Rhizobium sp. SSA_523: one gene and its partner. The protein of the gene in region 1 interacts with the protein of each later gene in a pairwise test. Links are inferred from orthologs where the notes say so. Each region holds a gene or a part of one and is shown on either strand. Other genes may lie near its edges. The genes, in order: QTJ18_RS19790 and grxD.

The links.
Region 2: the proteins of QTJ18_RS19790 (region 1) and grxD interact in binary tests that used the Escherichia coli proteins (3 or more experiments, as listed by UniProt). The link is inferred for Rhizobium sp. SSA_523 from one-to-one orthologs.

Annotation. Positions count from the first base shown.
Region 1 is NZ_CP129382.1:2,388,351-2,397,558, reverse strand. Bases 1-2,736 are described here. They hold QTJ18_RS19790 (BolA family protein), read right to left. Parts: upstream 1,664-2,736; coding sequence 1,337-1,663; downstream 1-1,336. Other genes in these bases: cobS (cobaltochelatase subunit CobS), read left to right, coding at 2,463-2,736; QTJ18_RS19785 (J domain-containing protein), read left to right, coding at 1,765-2,388; QTJ18_RS19795 (HlyC/CorC family transporter), read left to right, coding at 10-1,314; aroB (3-dehydroquinate synthase), read left to right, coding at 1-16. Outside these bases: more of cobS, read left to right, coding at 2,737-3,455; cobaltochelatase subunit CobT, read left to right, coding at 3,497-5,398; QTJ18_RS19770 (esterase-like activity of phytase family protein), read left to right, coding at 5,413-6,414; QTJ18_RS19765 (AAA family ATPase), read left to right, coding at 6,433-6,990; QTJ18_RS19760 (queuosine precursor transporter), read right to left, coding at 7,003-7,638; rpmB (50S ribosomal protein L28), read right to left, coding at 7,749-8,039; QTJ18_RS19750 (DUF3108 domain-containing protein), read left to right, coding at 8,277-9,068; aromatic amino acid exporter YddG, read left to right, coding at 9,190-9,208. UniProt on the Escherichia coli protein: Transcriptional regulator that plays an important role in general stress response. Has many effects on cell morphology, cell growth and cell division. Acts by regulating the transcription of many genes, including dacA (PBP-5), dacC (PBP-6), ampC and mreB.
Region 2 is NZ_CP129382.1:1,097,639-1,106,812, reverse strand. Bases 6,473-9,174 are described here. They hold grxD (Grx4 family monothiol glutaredoxin), read right to left. Parts: upstream 8,141-9,174; coding sequence 7,805-8,140; downstream 6,473-7,804. Other genes in these bases: purL (phosphoribosylformylglycinamidine synthase subunit PurL), read right to left, coding at 8,879-9,174; QTJ18_RS13685 (BolA/IbaG family iron-sulfur metabolism protein), read right to left, coding at 8,560-8,793; QTJ18_RS13695 (multidrug effflux MFS transporter), read right to left, coding at 6,473-7,673. In the rest of the region: cell cycle histidine kinase CckA, read left to right, coding at 1-265; recombinase RecA, read left to right, coding at 551-1,645; alaS (alanine--tRNA ligase), read left to right, coding at 1,803-4,463; tRNA 2-thiocytidine(32) synthetase TtcA, read left to right, coding at 4,526-5,542; QTJ18_RS13700 (inositol monophosphatase family protein), read left to right, coding at 5,551-6,366; more of QTJ18_RS13695, read right to left, coding at 6,468-6,472. UniProt on the Escherichia coli protein: Monothiol glutaredoxin involved in the biogenesis of iron-sulfur clusters.

The DNA of each region.
Region 1 (9,208 bases):
TACCGGGCAATGCTGAACACAGTCCTAGAGATCCTGTCGGAATACTGGCTGACTCTCGTCTCCATTGTCGGGCTGATTGCCGCCTCGGCCTTCTTTTCCGGTTCTGAGACGGCGCTGACCGCGGCTTCGCGGGCCCGCATGCATACGCTGGAGAGCAATGGCGATGAAAGGGCGGCCCTTGTCGGACATCTGATCGAGAGACGGGACCGTTTGATCGGCGCCCTGCTGATCGGCAACAATCTCGTCAATATCCTCGCCTCCTCTTTGACGACGAGCCTGTTTCTCGGCCTCTTCGGACAGACCGGCGTCGCCATAGCGACGCTGGTGATGACGGTGCTCCTGGTGGTGTTCTCCGAGGTTCTGCCGAAGAGCTGGGCCATTTCCTCGCCGGACCGTTTCGCCATGTTCGTCGCACCGGCGGTGCGCATCTTCGTCGGTCTGGCCGGCCCCCTGTCGAGCGGCGTCAACGCCATCGTGCGCTTCATCCTGTCGCTGTTCGGCGTCAACCTGTCGCGCGAGACCTCCATGCTGACGGCGCATGAGGAGTTGCGCGGCGCGCTCGATCTGCTCCACCGGGAAGGCTCCTTCGTCAAGGCCGATCGTGACCGTCTCGGCGGCCTCCTCGATCTTGAAGAGCTGGAAGTGTCGGATGTCATGAAGCACCGCACCGTCATGCGGGCGATCAATGCCGAGGATCCGCCGGAGCTCATCGTGCGCACCGTGCTGGAGAGCCCCTTTACCCGAATGCCACTGTGGCGCACGACCACCGAGAACATTATCGGCATCGTGCATGCCAAGGATCTGCTGCGGGCGCTGGCGGAGCCGAACATGGAGCCGCGCGATCTGGATATCGTCAAGATTGCCCAGAAACCCTGGTTCGTTCCCGATACGACCAGCCTCAAGGATCAGCTCAACGCTTTCCTGCGGCGCAAGATGCATTTTGCCGTGGTCGTCGATGAATATGGCGAGGTGCAGGGCATTGTGACGCTCGAGGACATTCTGGAAGAGATCGTCGGTGACATTGCCGACGAACATGATCTCGAGATTCAGGGCGTGCGTCAGGAAGCCGATGGCTCGATCGTGGTGGAGGGCTCGGTCCCGATCCGCGATCTCAACCGTGCGCTTGACTGGAGCCTGCCGGACGAGGAGGCGACGACAATTGCCGGGCTCGTCATTCACGAATCCAAGCTCATTCCGCAGGAGCGCCAGAGCTTCACCTTCCACGGCAAGCGCTTCACGGTGATGAAGCGGGAGAAAAACCGAATCACACGGCTGCGGATCAGGCCGGCAGAGGACCTGCCCCTGCAGAACTGACCCATGGCCTTCTGCCGAGCGCCTACCAGCGCGTGGCTTCACCGGGCGCTGCGGCTTCGATGGCGAGCGCATGCAGCCCGGCATCCAGTTCCTGCTTCAACAGGTCATTGACCAGGCGGTGACGCTGCAGGCGGGTCATGCCGGCAAAACGCTGGGAAACGACGCGCACCCGCATATGCGTCTCGCCGGTGCCGGTCATGTCCGGCTGATGGCCGGCATGCTGGTGGCTTTCGTCGAGAACAGCCAGTCTCTGCGGTTCGAGCGCTTGCGCAAGGACATGTTCGATCCGCGAGCGAACCGAGGCTGGTTCCCCGGCAGGCGCTTGATCGGACGGGCGAGTGATGGACATGAGCGGCTCCGCAATGCCGGAAAAGGGGGTCCCAGAAAGCAGCAAGAAACCGGTTTGTCAATTCTTGTCCTGCTGTCTGGCGCACCCCATAATGTAGCCAAATGAAACTGGATTCCAAATATTTCGATCGCATCCGGACCCGCCGGAAACGGGAGCAGGAAAGCGTGGCCGCGGCCCCGACCTGCCAATGGGACGGGTGCGACAAGCCGGGCGTTCACCGCGCGCCGGTCGGCCGCAATGCCGAGGGGCAGTTCTTTCTGTTCTGTTTCGAACATGTGAAAGACTACAACAAAGGCTACAACTATTTTTCCGGCCTCTCCGATACCGAGATCGCCCGCTACCAGAAGGAAGCGATCACCGGTCATCGACCGACATGGACAGTGGGCGTCAACAAATCCGCCAAGGACGCGCCCATTCATGCCACGATGCGCTCCGGCTCCGCCGCCAGCTACCAGCGCGTCAAGGACCCGTTCGGCTTCGTGCGCGATGGGCAGGCGGGCGCGCGCCCGACGCAGCCCGTCCGCAAGCTGAAGACGCTCGAAGCCAAGGCTTTTGACACAATGGGCTTGACGGCGGGCGCAACAGCGACAGAAATCAAGAGCCGCTACAAGGAACTGGTCAAGAAACACCATCCGGACGCGAATGGCGGCGATCGCGGGTCGGAGGAACGTTTTCGGGCTGTCATACAGGCCTACCAATTGTTAAAGCAGTCCGGTTTCTGCTAAGCCGTTCTGGTGCAAGGCAACATGGCAGCGAATGATGCGGCTGAACCGCCTGGGCGGTTCGGCGTGGAGTGGTGATGAGCAAAATCGATCTTGATATTTCCAATCTCCCCGATACGACGGTGTCGGTGCGGGACGTCTTCGGCCTCGACACCGATCTGAGGGTCCCGGCCTACAGCAATAGCGATCCCTACGTCCCTGATCTCGATCCGGACTATCTGTTCGATCGCGACACGACGCTGGCCATTCTCGCTGGCTTCGCGCACAATCGTCGCGTGATGGTCTCGGGCTTTCACGGCACGGGCAAATCCACCCATATCGAACAGGTCGCGGCGCGCCTCAACTGGCCCTGCGTGCGCGTCAACCTGGACAGCCATGTCAGCCGTATCGACCTCGTCGGCAAGGATGCGATCGTCCTGAAGGACGGCAAGCAGATCACCGAATTCAAGGACGGGATCCTGCCCTGGGCCTACCAGCACAATGTGGCGCTCGTCTTCGACGAATATGATGCCGGACGCCCGGACGTCATGTTCGTCATCCAGCGCGTGCTGGAAAGCTCGGGCCGCCTGACCCTTCTCGATCAGAGCCGGGTCATCCGCCCGCATCCGGCCTTCCGCCTGTTTGCCACCGCCAACACGGTCGGCCTCGGCGATACGACCGGTCTCTACCACGGCACGCAGCAGATCAACCAGGCGCAGATGGACCGCTGGTCGATCGTGACGACGCTGAACTATCTGCCGCATGAAAAGGAAGTCGATATCGTGGCGGCCAAGGTGAAGAGCTTTGGCGCGACGACCGAAGGTCGCGAAACCGTATCGAAAATGGTGCGCGTTGCGGACATGACCCGCTCGGCCTTCATCAATGGCGATCTGTCGACGGTGATGAGCCCGCGTACGGTGATCACCTGGGCGGAAAATGCGGAGATCTTCGGCGATGTCGCCTTTGCCTTCCGCATCACCTTCCTCAACAAATGCGATGAGCTGGAACGCACGCTGGTTGCCGAACAGTATCAGCGGGCATTCGGCGTGGAACTGAAGGAAAGCGCTGCGAACATCGTTCTTGGAGCGTAGTTTGGCTGAAGGCAGCAGAAACCGGCAGACAAGGTAAGCATATGGCAGGCCGTGGCGACAATTCGAAGGCAAAATCCGGCGGGCCGGTGGACACGGAGCCGTTGCGCCGGGCCATCACCGGCTGTGTCCGGTCGATAGCCGGTAGCCACGAGGTCGAGGTCTCCTTCGCCAATGAGCGACCCGGCATGGCGGGCGAGCGCATTCGCCTGCCGGAAATCTCCAAGCGTCCGACGGCGCAGGAGCTATCGGTGACACGCGGGCTGGGCGATTCCATGGCGCTTCGGCTTGCCTGCCACGATACCAATGTGCATGCGTCCATGTCGCCGCAGGGTGCCGATGCGCGCACCGTCTTCGACGCCGTCGAGCAGGCCCGGGTGGAATCGCTCGGCTCGCTGCGCATGGCAGGCGTTGCCGCCAATATCAACAGCATGAATGCCGAGAAATATGCCAAGGCGAACTTCACCGGCGTCGATCGCCAGGAAGATGCGCCGATCGGCGAGGCCATGGCCATGCTGGTGCGCGAAAAGCTGACGGGCGCCAAGCCACCTGCCAGCGCCGGCAAGGTGCTCGAGCTCTGGCGGCCCTTCTTCGAAGAGAAGGTCGGCGGAGATCTGGACGGTCTGAGGACCGTTATCGAGGACCAGCAGGCCTTCGGCAAGCTCGTTCGCCACATGCTGTCATCCATGCAGATGGCCGAGGATTACGGCGACGACGAGAACCAGCCGGAGGAAATGGAGAACGAGAACGACGAGGAGCAGCCGCGCAGCAACGAGACCGAGAATGACGAGGTCGAGGAAGATGCAGGCTCCGACGCCGCTCCCGCCGAAGAGAGCCAGGCCGCCGAGGAACAGCTCGACGAAGGCGAAATGGACGGCGCCGAAATCTCCGACGACGACATGTCCGACGACGATGACGATCAGTCGGAAACGCCAGGCGAAACCCGCCGGCCCAACATGCCTTTCGACGATTTCAACGAGAAGGTGGATTACCACATCTTCACCGAAGCCTTCGACGAGGAGGTGACGGCCGAGGAATTGTGCGATGAGGCGGAACTCGACCGCCTGCGCGCCTTTCTCGACAAGCAGCTTTCCCATCTCCAGGGCGCCGTCGGCCGGCTTGCGAACCGCCTCCAGCGCCGGCTCATGGCACAGCAGAACCGGTCCTGGGAGTTCGATCTGGAAGAGGGCTATCTCGATCCGGCGCGCCTCGTGCGGCTCGTGATCGATCCCATGCAGCCGCTTTCCTTCAAGCGGGAGCGTGACACGCAATTTCGCGATACGGTGGTCTCGCTGGTCATCGACAATTCGGGATCCATGCGCGGCCGGCCGATTACGGTTGCTGCCACCTGCGCCGATATTCTGGCCCGCACGCTGGAACGGTGCGGTGTGAAAGTGGAAATCCTCGGCTTCACCACCAAGGCCTGGAAGGGCGGCCAGAGCCGCGAGCAATGGCTGGCCAATGGCAAGCCGCCGACTCCCGGTCGCCTGAACGATCTGCGTCACATCGTCTACAAGGCCGCGGATGCGCCCTGGCGCCGCTCGCGGCGCAATCTCGGCCTGATGATGCGCGAAGGCCTGCTCAAGGAGAATATCGACGGCGAAGCGCTGATGTGGGCGCATAACCGCCTGATCGGACGTCCGGAGCAGCGCAAGATCCTCATGATGATCTCCGATGGCGCGCCGGTCGATGATTCGACTCTGTCGGTCAATCCCGGCAATTATCTGGAGCGCCACCTGCGCGCCGTCATCGACCAGATCGAAAACCGCTCGCCGGTTGAACTCCTGGCGATCGGCATCGGCCATGACGTGACGCGCTATTATCGCCGTGCCGTCACGATCGTCGATGCCGATGAATTGGCGGGTGCGATGACCGAGCAGCTCGCCTCGCTGTTTGACGAAAGCACCCCCTCGGCACGCGGCAGCCGCTTGCGGCGCGCGGGCTGATCGCGCGCCCCGCAATGGTGCCAACACGCCTCCTCCTGACGGGATTGCTCGCCTTAGCACTGGTCTCTCCCGCGCAAACCGGTCTGGCCGAGGAGCAAAGCGTTCCGGTCACGGCCACGCGCGTCGAGCGCTTCAAGCCGGGTTCGTCGGAGACACGCTTCGGCAGCTTCGAATTCCTGGGCGGGCTGGAATTTTCCTCGAGCGAAGATCTGCTCGGCTCAATTTCAAGCCTTCGTCTTCGGGCTGACGGGGCAAGCTTCGTGGCCGTGCTCGACACGGGCCACTGGCTGACCGGCAGGCTGGACCGCAGCGCCGATGGACGGCTGTCCGGTCTGTACGAGGTCAGGCTTGCGCCCATGCTGGATGGGCGGGGGGAGGAGCCCCGCTCCAAAAGCGACATGGATGCGGAAGGGGTTGCCCTGCGTGACGGGGAGGTGCTGGTAAGCTATGAGCGCACGCACCGCATTGCCATCTATCCCGATCCGGGCTTCCTCTCCGCGCGCCCCGGTCGCAGCCTCGACATCCTGATTCCGCGGCGCGAATTGCGCGCCAATGGTGGCCTGGAGACGATGCTGGTGGCGCCGGCCGACGGCCCGCTGCAGGGAGCCGCCATGACGATCGCGGAAAAAAGCGTGGATGATGAGGGCAATCTGTTCGCCGCCATTCTCGAAGGGCCGATGAAGGGTGGCTTCAAGGTCCGGCGCGAGGCGCCCTGGGATGTGACGGACGGTGCCTTCCTCCCGGATGGCGATCTCTTGCTGCTGGAACGCCGGTTCAGCTTTCTTGGCGGGCTTGGCATGCGCATTCGTCGTATCAGTGGCCTGGACCTGCGCCCCGGTTCGCTTGTCGACGGGACGGTGATACTGGAGGCCGATATGGGGTTTCAGATCGACAATATGGAAGGCATGGACGTGATTGAGGGCGCGGACGGTCATCCGCATGTCATCCTCGTCTCGGATGACAATCACTCGATCCTCCAGCGCAATCTATTGCTGGAATTCCGTCTTTTGCCATAGATCCGACAGAGGCGAAGAATGGTCCGCATTCATATCCTGGGAGCCTCCGGCTCCGGCACGACGACGCTCGGACGCCTGCTCGGCGAACAGCTGCAGATCCTTCATCTCGATACCGATGATTTTTTCTGGGCGCCGACCGATCTTCCCTATACGACGCCGCGACCGGTGACGGATCGGCTTGCGCTGATCGAGGAGGCGATGGCCGGGGCCTCCGCCTGGGTCCTGACCGGCTCGGCCCTCAAATGGGGAATGCCGCTCGAACCGCTTTACGATCTGATCGTCTTTCTGCGACTTGATCCGCTGATACGGATGGAGCGCATCCGGCGCCGGGAGCAGGAACGCTATGGCGCTCGAATTTTGCCCGGCGGCGATATGGCGGAGACGAGCCGCGCCTTCATCGACTGGGCGGCAAGTTATGATCGCGCCGGTCCCGAGCAGCGCAGCCTGGCCGCCCATGAAGCCTGGCTGGCCATGCGCCAGACCCCGGTCCTGCGGCTTGATTCGTCGATGGTCCCGGACGAGCTGGCGGATGCTGTTTGCCGGCATCCGGTCGTCTCAAACAAGAGCGTCAAGTAACGGCGGACGCCCTCAGGCGGCTTTTGCCGGTGGCATGGGCTTGACGACGCTCATCAGCGCGCCATAGGGCAGAAGCATGACCAGCCCGACCAGGAGCTTGACGACGAAATCGCCGATCGCCCAGGAAATCCAGCGGGGTGCCTCGGTGGCGAATACGCCGAGAATGGGCGCCGAACCGATCGCGAACTCGTCATTGGCGCCGAGAAAGCCGAAGACCAGTGCGAAGGACAGCGAAAAGAACAGGATCGTGTCCAGCATGGAGCCGATGAGCGAGCCCGCCAGCGGGGCCCGCCACCAGGTCTGGCGTCGCAACTGGTTGAACACCGAGATGTCCAGAAGCTGGCCCACCAGATAGGCGGTGCCGGAAGCAATGGCGATGCGCGGCATGGAAGTGTGGTAGGAGATGGCGATCCCGACCACGAAGCCGGCAAAGACGACGCGGCGGGCAATGCGCGGACCGAACTGCCTGTTGGTGAGATCGGTGACCAGAAAGGCGGCCGGATAGATGAAGGCGCCCCAGGTCAAAAGATCGCTCAGCTGAATGCCGAAGGCGGAGCCGAGGACGGGAAACTGGACGAGGAAATTGGAAGCGACGACGACGATCGTCATCAGGACAACATAAAGAGCGGTCGCGCGGAGGTACTGCATTTTTTTACCCTGGGTGATGCCACCAGCTGGAGAACGAATTCGGCAACAGAAAAGGCTTGAGCGGATGGCCGCCAAGCCTCATCTGAACCAGTGATACGGCAGAAAGCTGCTTACGCGGCTTCTGCGGTCTTCTTGGCGATCTGGCGGCGCAGCAGACGCGCGCGCATCGACAGTTCGTTTTCGCGAGCCTTCAGCAGGAAAGCATCCAGGCCGCCGCGATGTTCGACAGACCGCAGCGCATGGGCCGAGACGCGCAGACGGAAACGCTGGCCGAGAGCGTCGGAAATCAGCGTGACGTCGCAGAGGTTCGGCAGGAACCGACGCTTGGTCTTGTTGTTGGCGTGAGAGACGTTGTTGCCCGACTGGACGCCCTTGCCGGTCAATTCGCACTTACGGGACATGGGTACACCTTTGTTCTTCTTTGCAATTGAACGGGGATTCGGGCAAAGCCCGCCCAGCCGATCCAACTGGTCCTGTTTGGAAAGTTGCGGTTCTATAGTCAGAAGCGCCGCATCCGTCAAGTCGAACCTGTGACGGGTAGGTGGAAATCGCTGTCGGCCCTGATGGCGGCCGCTATTTTCTTGCCATAGTTGCCGTCCTATAACAATCAGAGATCACCTCTTTGTCAGGACACGACCATGCTCCGCAGGAGCCGCATCTCCGCCTTCTTTGCGCTTGGCCTTCTCTCATCCGCCGCTGTCGGTCTTTCGGCGTCGCCGGCGGTGACGGCGGGCACCCGCCATTTCAGTGAATATGATGTTTCGCTCGGCCTTCTGCCGATCGCCCGGGCGTCCTTCGCCAGCGAGTTCGATGGCCGGTCCTACACGATTTCCGGCGTCTTCCGCTCGTCCGGCCTCGTCAATCTCTTCACCCGCATCTCCGCCGATACGAATGTGAAGGGTACAATCCGGGGGCGTCAGTTGCAGGCGGATGCCTATTCGCTGACCTATACCCAGGGAAAGAAGACGCGTATCTACGATATCGCCTATCGCAACGGCGATGTTGTCTCCTCCACGATCAAGCCCGAGCCGGGTCAGCGCCCGCCCAACTGGGTTCCGGTGTCCGCTGGCGATCTGCAAGCCGTGCTCGACCCGCTGTCCAGCCTCGTCTTCCCCGCGGGAGCCAAGGTCTGCCCGAGCCGGCTACCGATCTATGACGGCGAATCGCGCATGGATCTTGTGCTGACGCCGAAGGGCAAGAAAACCTTCTCGACCGATGGCTTCAAGGGTGAGGCCCTGGTGTGCGAAGTCCGCTATAGGCCGAGATCCGGTTATCGGCAGGGTCGCAGCGATATCGAATTCCTCAAGCAGGCGCGCATGGAAGTGTGGTTTGCCAAGGCGTCCGGGCCTGATGTATATGCTCCCGTCTATGCCAGAGTTCCCACCAAGGTGGGCGACGTCTATGTGACAGCCGTCAAATACGGCGGTTGAACCGGCAGCGAATTCCTGCGGCCAGGGTTGCGCTGACGAGGACGCCTCGACTGCGACAAGGATGGGCAGGCAAGGCTTGCGAGACGACAGGCACCGGAACGGGCGCCGGGATGGGGGTTATGTGAAGATCAGGGGCACGC
Region 2 (9,174 bases), 1.3 Mb from region 1 along the record:
AGCGCTCGACATCATGGAAGAGCTGGACGGCAAGGTGGATATCGTCGTCTCGGACGTCGTGATGCCGGAAATGGACGGGCCGAGCCTGCTCAGGGAATTGCGCAAGACCTATCCGGACCTGAAGTTCATCTTCGTCTCCGGCTATGCGGAAGACGCCTTTGCCCGCAATCTGCCGGCCGATGCCAAGTTCGGCTTCCTTCCCAAGCCCTTCTCGCTGAAGCAGCTGGCGGTGGCCGTGCGCGAAATGCTCGACCGCAAGGATTGACGCAAGTCCCTTCGTGCTTGCGGATACGGCATGCCGGTGATCCTCGCGGGGACCGAACAGCCGCGATGGGCCTCATAAAGCTGTGGATGGCGAGACGGCGCCAATCGGCGAATCAGGCCGCGCCGCACATGTGCGGCAGCGCCGGGACGAAAGCGGAACATCGTTCGAAATCGACTTCGATATCAAACGCTTAGCAATGGCTTGCCAAACCAGAACAAAAAGAGTACAAAAAGCACATCCAATGTTTGTTGCCCGACGGGCTGCAATAACCTAAAGGTGGAACGGATGGCACAGAATTCATTGCGGCTCGTAGAGGACAAGACGGTGGATAAAAGCAAGGCGCTGGAGGCGGCCCTTTCGCAGATTGAACGCTCTTTCGGCAAGGGCTCGATCATGAAGCTCGGCGCGAATGAAAGCGTGGTTGAAATCGAAACCGTGTCCACAGGCTCCCTTAGCCTCGACATCGCGCTCGGCATTGGCGGCCTGCCCAAGGGACGTATCGTCGAAATCTACGGTCCCGAAAGCTCGGGTAAGACAACCCTGGCGCTGCAGACGATTGCGGAAGCCCAGAAGAAGGGCGGGATCTGCGCCTTCGTCGATGCCGAACATGCGCTGGACCCGGTCTATGCCCGCAAGCTCGGCGTCGATCTGCAGAACCTCCTGATTTCGCAGCCGGATACCGGCGAGCAGGCGCTGGAGATCACGGATACGCTGGTGCGGTCCGGCGCGGTCGACGTTCTGGTGGTCGATTCGGTTGCGGCTCTGACGCCGCGCGCCGAAATCGAGGGCGAAATGGGCGACAGCCTTCCCGGCCTGCAGGCGCGTCTGATGAGCCAGGCCTTGCGCAAGCTGACCGCTTCGATCTCCCGCTCCAATTGCATGGTGATCTTCATCAACCAGATCCGCATGAAGATCGGCGTCATGTTCGGTTCGCCCGAAACGACGACCGGCGGCAATGCGCTGAAATTCTATGCCTCGGTTCGTCTCGACATTCGCCGCATCGGTTCGGTGAAGGAGCGCGAGGAGGTTGTCGGCAACCAGACCCGCGTCAAGGTCGTCAAGAACAAGATGGCACCGCCCTTCAAGCAGGTGGAATTCGACATCATGTATGGCGAAGGCGTGTCCAAGACCGGCGAACTGATCGATCTCGGCGTCAAGGCCGGTATCGTGGAGAAGTCGGGCGCCTGGTTCAGCTATAACAGCCAGCGTCTCGGCCAGGGTCGCGAGAATGCCAAGACCTTCCTGCGCGACAATCCGGAGATGGCGCGCGAGATCGAGACGGCCTTGCGCCAGAATGCCGGACTGATTGCCGACCGCTTCCTGCAGAATGGCGGTCCGGATCCCAATGACGCCGACGGCGATGGTGACGGCGAAGCCTGATCCTGTCGAAAAATTCGAATAGAGCTGTGGCCGGCCGCGTATCATTTGAGGATGCGCGGCCGGTTTTTCGTTCTGCTGGACAGGGTGGGGCTCAAAGGCTAAAAGCCAGTGGTTTTAAAAGAGAGACCGCCGCAGGCGGGGGTATAAGGGCTGTTGCATGAGTGGCGTGAATGAAATCCGGTCGACCTTCCTCGACTACTTCCGGAAGAACGGTCACGAGATTGTCTCGTCGAGCCCGCTCGTGCCGCGCAACGATCCGACCCTGATGTTCACCAATGCCGGCATGGTGCAGTTCAAGAATGTCTTCACCGGCCTTGAGACGCGACCCTACAGCACGGCCTCCACGTCGCAGAAGGTGGTGCGTGCCGGCGGCAAGCATAACGACCTGGACAATGTCGGCTATACGGCGCGCCATCTGACCTTCTTCGAAATGCTCGGCAACTTCTCCTTCGGGGATTACTTCAAGGAAAGGGCGATCGAACTCGCCTGGAACCTGGTGACCAGGGATTTCGATCTGCCGAAAGAGCGCCTCCTGGTCACGGTCTATGCCGATGACGAAGATGCCGCCACGCTGTGGAAGAAGATTGCCGGCCTCTCCGACGACAAGATCATCCGCATCGGCACCTCGGATAATTTCTGGCAGATGGGCGATACCGGTCCCTGCGGACCGTGCTCGGAAATCTTCATCGATCAGGGCGAGAATGTCTGGGGCGGCCCGCCCGGTTCGGCGGAAGAGGATGGCGATCGCTTCCTCGAATTCTGGAACCTCGTCTTCATGCAGTTCGATCAGACGGCGCCGGGCGAGCGGACACCCTTGCCGCGTCCGTCGATCGATACCGGCATGGGTCTGGAGCGCATGGCCTGCATCCTGCAGGGGGTCCAGAGCGTCTTCGACACCGATCTTTTCCGCTCGCTCATCTCCGCGACCGAAGACGTCCTGCGCTGCAAGGCCGAGGGAGACCAGGCGGCAAGCTTCCGGGTGATTGCCGATCACTTGCGCTCGTCCGCCTTCCTGATCGCCGATGGCGTGCTGCCCTCCAATGAAGGGCGCGGCTATGTCCTGCGCCGGATCATGCGCCGGGCCATGCGCCACATGCAGCTGCTCGGCGCCCGCGAACCGCTGATGTATCGGCTCCTGCCGGTCCTGATCAGCGAGATGGGCCGCGCCTATCCTGAACTTGGTCGGGCCGAGGCGCTGATTTCCGAGACGCTGAAGCTGGAAGAGACAAAATTCCGTGCCACGCTTGCGCGCGGCCTGTCGCTCCTTTCCGATGCGACGGAGACGCTCACCAAGGGCCAGTCGCTGGATGGAGAGACGGCCTTCAAACTCTATGACACCTACGGCTTCCCGCTCGACCTGACCCAGGACGCGCTGCGGGCCCGCGGGATCGGCGTCGATCTGACCGGCTTCAACGATGCCATGCAGCGGCAGAAGGCCGAGGCCCGCGCCAACTGGGCCGGATCCGGCGAAAAGGCCACGGAAAATGTCTGGTTCGAGCTGAAAGAGAAATTCGGCGCGTCGGAATTCCTCGGCTATGACACGGAGAGCGCCGAAGGCGTGGTTCAGGCTATCGTCCGCGATGGTGGCGTCGTCGAGGGCGCCAAGGCCGGTGATGTCGTGCAGGTCGTGGTCAACCAGACACCCTTCTACGGCGAATCGGGTGGCCAGATGGGCGATACCGGTGAGATCACCACCGATAGGGCAAGGCTGACGGTCACCGACACCCAGAAGAAGGGCGAGGGCCTGTTCGTCCACTCGGCCGTGGTGGCCGAGGGCGAGGTGAAGTCCGGCGAGGCCGTGGTGCTGTCGGTCGATCATCATCGCCGCTCCAAGCTGCGCGCCAATCATTCCGCCACCCATCTCCTGCATGAGGCGTTGCGCGAGGTTCTTGGCACGCATGTGGCGCAGAAGGGCTCGCTTGTGGCGCCGGAGCGCCTGCGGTTCGATATTTCGCATCCCAAGCCGATGAGTGCCGAGGAGTTGCAGCGGGTCGAGGACATGGCCAATGCCATCATCCTGCAAAACGCCCCGGTCACCACCCGGCTGATGAGCGTGGATGATGCGATTGCCGAGGGCGCCATGGCGCTCTTCGGAGAAAAGTATGGCGATGAGGTCCGCGTCGTCTCGATGGGGACGGGGCTGGAAGGCGCCAAGGCGGGCAAGGCCTATTCGGTTGAATTGTGCGGCGGCACGCATGTGGCCGCGACGGGGCAGATCGGCCTGGTGCGGGTGCTTGGCGAAAGCGCCGTGGGCTCCGGCGTGCGCCGCATCGAGGCGGTCACCGGGGAGGGCGCGCGCGCCTATCTCGCCGAACAGGATGAGCGGGTCAAGGCGCTGGCCTCCGTGCTGAAGGTTCAGCCGGGTGAGCTTCTGCCGCGCGTCGAGGCCCTGATGGATGAGCGCCGCAAGCTCGAGCGCGAGCTGACCGAGGCGCGTCGCAAGCTGGCCATGGGCGGCGCCCAGGGCGGTAGTGCGGCCGAGGTGCGCGATGTGGCTGGCGTCAAATATCTCGGCAAGGTCGTGACCGGCGTCGAAGCCAAGGATCTGAAGGGGCTGGTGGACGAGGCCAAGACCGGGCTCGGCTCCGGCGTCGTGCTGCTGATCGCCGTGGGTGCCGATTCCAAGGCGAGCGCCGTCGTCGGCGTCACTGCGGACCTGACCGACCGGCTGAGCGCCGTCGATCTCGTGCGGGCGGCCTCTGTCGCGCTCGGCGGCAAGGGCGGCGGCGGACGCGCCGATATGGCGCAGGCCGGGGGGCCGGACGGCACCAAGGCCGATGACGCCATCGAAGCGGTCGCAGCGGCGATTGCCGGTTGAGCCATCGAAACGGGCTGGCGCGGACAGGGTGTCCTGGCGCGCATGAATGACAGGAGAAGGCTGTGACGCTGGCGGTCGCAAAACAGGAGATGGCGGAGCGGCTGTTGGAAAGCCTGCCGGAAAACCGGCCAGACCCTCTGCCGGAAAGCCCGCCCGTGAGCCTGTCGGGCGACGCATCAGGCGCTCTCAGGAGCGATCTGGTGGGCGATCTGGTGGGCGATCTGGGAGGCGATCTGGCGGGGGACCTGCCGGAGGATGACGGTTTCCTGCACGGCCTTTTTCGTCATGCGCCACAAACCACCGCCTTCAACAAGCTGCGCAAGCGGCTCCTGCGGCAGGTCCGCCAGGCCATAGATGATTTCGCCATGCTGAAGGATCAGCGCCGCTGGCTGATCGGCCTGTCCGGCGGCAAGGATTCCTATTCGCTGCTGGCGCTCTTGATGGATCTGCAGTGGCGCGGCCTGTTGCCGGTGGAGCTCGTCGCCTGCAATCTGGATCAGGGACAGCCCAATTTCCCTAAACATATCCTGCCGGATTACCTGTCCGGCCTCGGCATTGCCCATCGCATCGAATATCGCGACACCTATTCCGTGGTGAAGGCAAAAGTGCCGGAAGGCGCCACCTATTGCTCGCTCTGTTCCCGGCTCCGGCGCGGCAATCTCTATCGCGTCGCCCGCGAGGAAGGATGCGAAGCGCTGGTCCTTGGCCATCACCGGGACGACATTCTCGAAACCTTCTTCATGAACCTCTTCCACGGCGGCCGACTGGCCGGCATGCCGGCGAAACTGCTGAATGACGAGGGGGATCTTCTGGTTCTTCGGCCGCTCGCCTATTGCGCCGAGGAGGATCTCGCAAAATTTGCCGCAGCCATGCAATTTCCCATCATTCCCTGCGACCTGTGCGGGTCACAGGACGGCTTGCAGCGCAATGCCATGAAGCAGATGCTGACGGCGATGGAAATGCAGATGCCCGGCCGCAAGGACCGCATGCTGCGGGCCTTGTCGCATGTCAATCCGTCGCATCTCCTCGATCCCAATCTCTTCGATTTCGCCTCCCTCACCCCCTCCCAGACCAGTTGAGGTTTCCCATGTCCATTGATGTGATCGCCTTGGCGGACGTGCTGCGTCATGCCGCCAAAGCGGAAATTCTGCCGCGCTTTCGCCGCCTGAACCATGAGGATGTCCGTGCCAAGAGCGAGGCCACCGATCTGGTGACCGAGGCCGATATTCATGCGGAGCGCGTGATCAGGGCAGGGGTCGAGGCTCTTGCGCCGGAGGCTCTGTTCATTGGCGAGGAATCGGTGGCAGCCGATCCGCAGCTCCTGTCGAAGCTTGCCGACGCCGAATTGGCCGTGGTCGTCGATCCGGTCGACGGAACCTTCAACTTCGCGTCAGGCATTCCCGCCTTCGGCGTCATGGCCTCGATCGTCTATCGTCAGGAAACCATTGCGGGCATCATCTATGATCCGATGGGCGATGATTGGGTCATGGCTGAAAAGGGCGGCGGGGCATTCCTGCGGCGGCCGGATGGCGATGCGTTGAAACTGTCCGTCGCCGCCGCGAAACCCGTTCCCGCGATGATCGGCATGGCCTCGGCCGGCTATTTCTTCGGTGAGGAGCGCGAGAAGATCCTGGCCAATCTCGCCAAGGTGCGCATGTTCGCTTCCTATCGCTGCTCGGCGCAGGAATATCGCACCTTTGCCGGCGGGCATGTGGATTTCGTGCTCTACAACAAGCTGATGCCCTGGGACCACCTGGCCGGGACGCTCATCGCGCAGGAGGCAGGCGGTTATGTGCGCCATTTCGACGCGAGCCCCTATCGACCGACGGATCTGGATGGCGGCCTGCTGGTGGCCACCGATGCCGATAGCTGGCACAGCCTGCGCGACGCTCTGATCGGCTGATCGGCTGATCGGCCGATCGTTTTCCTCGCGCAGAGCCGGCGGGTCGTGTCGAACCGCCGGTCCTTGTCTGGTTCCGCTGCCCCGCGCCTTCGTTGTCCCGTTCAGACCCGTGGATTTTGCGGCTGGAACAGCTTGCCGCGCTCTGCGAGCAGCACGAAGAACAGGCCGATGAAGGAGACCGCGCAGAAGCCCGCCACCATTGGCAATGCGGTTCCATTGAAAGCCTGGCCGATCAGGGCGCCGATCGCCGCCCCGCCGACCGTGCTCATGAAGCCCAGAACTGCCGACGCCGTGCCGGCGACATGGCCAAGCGGCTCCATGGCGAGCGAGTTGAAATTGGCGCCGATCCAGCCGAACATGAACATTGCAAGGCCGAAGAAGCTCAGGAAGAGCAGGAAGGGCATAGGCTGCCAGGCGAAAACCTGAACGGCCAGCCAGGTGACCGTGATGGCGATGAAGGACAGAAGCGAGGCATGCGACAGGCGCCGCATGCCAAAGCGTCCGACAAGCCTCGCATTCAGGAAGGAGGACAGCGACATGAAAGCGGCCACAGCGGCAAAGGCCAGCGGGAACCAGGCGCCCAGCCCATAAATGCCGACATAGATCTGCTGCGCCGAATTGATGAAGCCGAACAGGGCGCCGAAGATGAAGGTGGCAGAAATGGTGTAACAGAGCGCGATGCGGTTGGTGAGGACGATGCGAAAGCCGCCGATGACCGAGCGCAGGGTCAAGGGCCGCATGTCTTCCGGCGCCATGGTTTCCGGCAGGCGCATGGTCATCCACACCAGAATGGCGACCGCCATGACCGCAATGAACAGGAAGATCAGGTGCCAGTCGCCGCCCAGCATGATCAACTGGCCCGTGCCCGGCGCAATGATCGGAACGATCATGAAGACCATCATGATCAGCGACATGACTTCCGCCATGGCCCGCCCGCCATAGACGTCGCGGACGATGGAAACGGTGATCACGCGGGTGGAGGCAGCGCCGGCGCCCTGGATGAAGCGCAGAAGCAGCAGGCCGGAAAAGGACGGCACGGCCACGATGGCCAGAGCGCAGATGATATACAGCGTCAGGCCGAAGATCATCGGCTTGCGCCGCCCAAAGCGGTCGGAAATCGGGCCGTAGATGAGTTGGGCAAAGCCGAAGCCGAAGAGATAGGATGACACGATGAATTGGCGATCATTGACATCGCTAACATCGAGCGCGGCGCCGATCTCCTGCAGAGCCGGCAGCATGATGTCGATGGCAAGCGCGTTGAGCGCCATCAACATGGCCATCATGCCGATAAATTCCGCCTTGCCCATGCCTTGAAGGCGGGAAGGCGCCACATTGGTTACGGTCGTCACAAGATCTATCCTGAAAATGGAAAGGCGCCGCGGGGATGGCGGCGCCTCTTTCTGAAATGAAAGCGCTGGATGTACCAGCAGAAGGGCCTTCAGGCAGCGCCGCGAACGGCGATACCCTGTTCCTGGAAATGATTCTGCAATTCGCCGGACTGGAACATCTCACGCACGATATCGCAGCCGCCGAGGAATTCGCCCTTGACGTAGAGCTGGGGGATTGTGGGCCAGTTCGAATAGTCCTTGATGCCCTGGCGGATGTCTTGGTCCGCCAGAACATTGACGCCCTTGTAATCGACGCCGAGATAATCGAGGATCTGGACCACCTGGCCCGAGAAACCACACTGCGGGAATTGCGGGGTGCCCTTCATGAAGAGCACGACATCGCTGCCCTTCACCTGGCTATCGATCATATCGTGAACTGCGCTCATGGCTCTTGTCCTTTCCTGCCCGGGTTCAAGGTCCAGGCGTTCCGAGCTGAATATCCAAATCTTGCCGATCGAAACCCGGGACGTGGCCCTCTCCTATGGCCTTGCGTCACCAGCCGGGCAAACGCGCGGCGAGCCGGCCATGCGAAAACTCGCCTGTCGCGGCGAGGCGGGTCACGTGAGCTTCTATCAGCGAACTTCCGCTACTAGATAACACCTGCCGGTGCAATTTCCAGCCACCTTTACTGTCTTCATGGATCAATTCTGGTGATGGACGACCGGAGGTATGGCCGATCGCATCAAGCCAACCCACGCAGGGCCGACCCACGCGGGGCTGACCCACGCAGGCCGAGCCAAGCAGGGTCAAGCCAAGTTGGGCCGAGCCAAGCGGGGCCGAGCCGAAGACGGCCCCGCTGAGCAGGTTACTCCGGTGCGGAGGTCTGCAGGGCGAGGGCATGCAGCACGCCGCCCATATTGCCCTTCAGCGCCTCATAGACCATCTGATGCTGCTGCACGCGGGTCTTGCCGCGAAAGGCTTCCGCGACAACCTCAGCCGCATAATGGTCGCCATCGCCGGCCAGATCGCGAATCGTGACTTTGGCACCCGGTATCCCCGCCTTGATCATGTCTTCGATATCACCGGGGCGCATGGGCATGGGGTCATTCCTTCTATTACAGTCACAATGCAGATACGCGAAGAGTGCCAAATCTTCGCGATTTGTCAAAGATGTTGCGTGCCCGTCAGGCCATGAAGCGGGGGAACCAGCTTTCATGCGCATTGACGAGATCCACAACGGCGACATCGACCAGATCATCGATGACGAGACGTTCGCCTTCCACGCTACCCAGGGTGCGGAAGGGCACGCCGGCCGATTCGGCGCTGGCGCGAACGAAATGCGCCAGATCGGCCGGTACGGCGATGACGTAGCGCGCCTGGTCTTCCCCGAAGAGCAGGGCATGCGGCAGGCCGCGACAATCCTCCAGCGAAATCCTGGCGCCCTTCAGGGAGGCCATGCACATTTCCGCCAATGCGATGG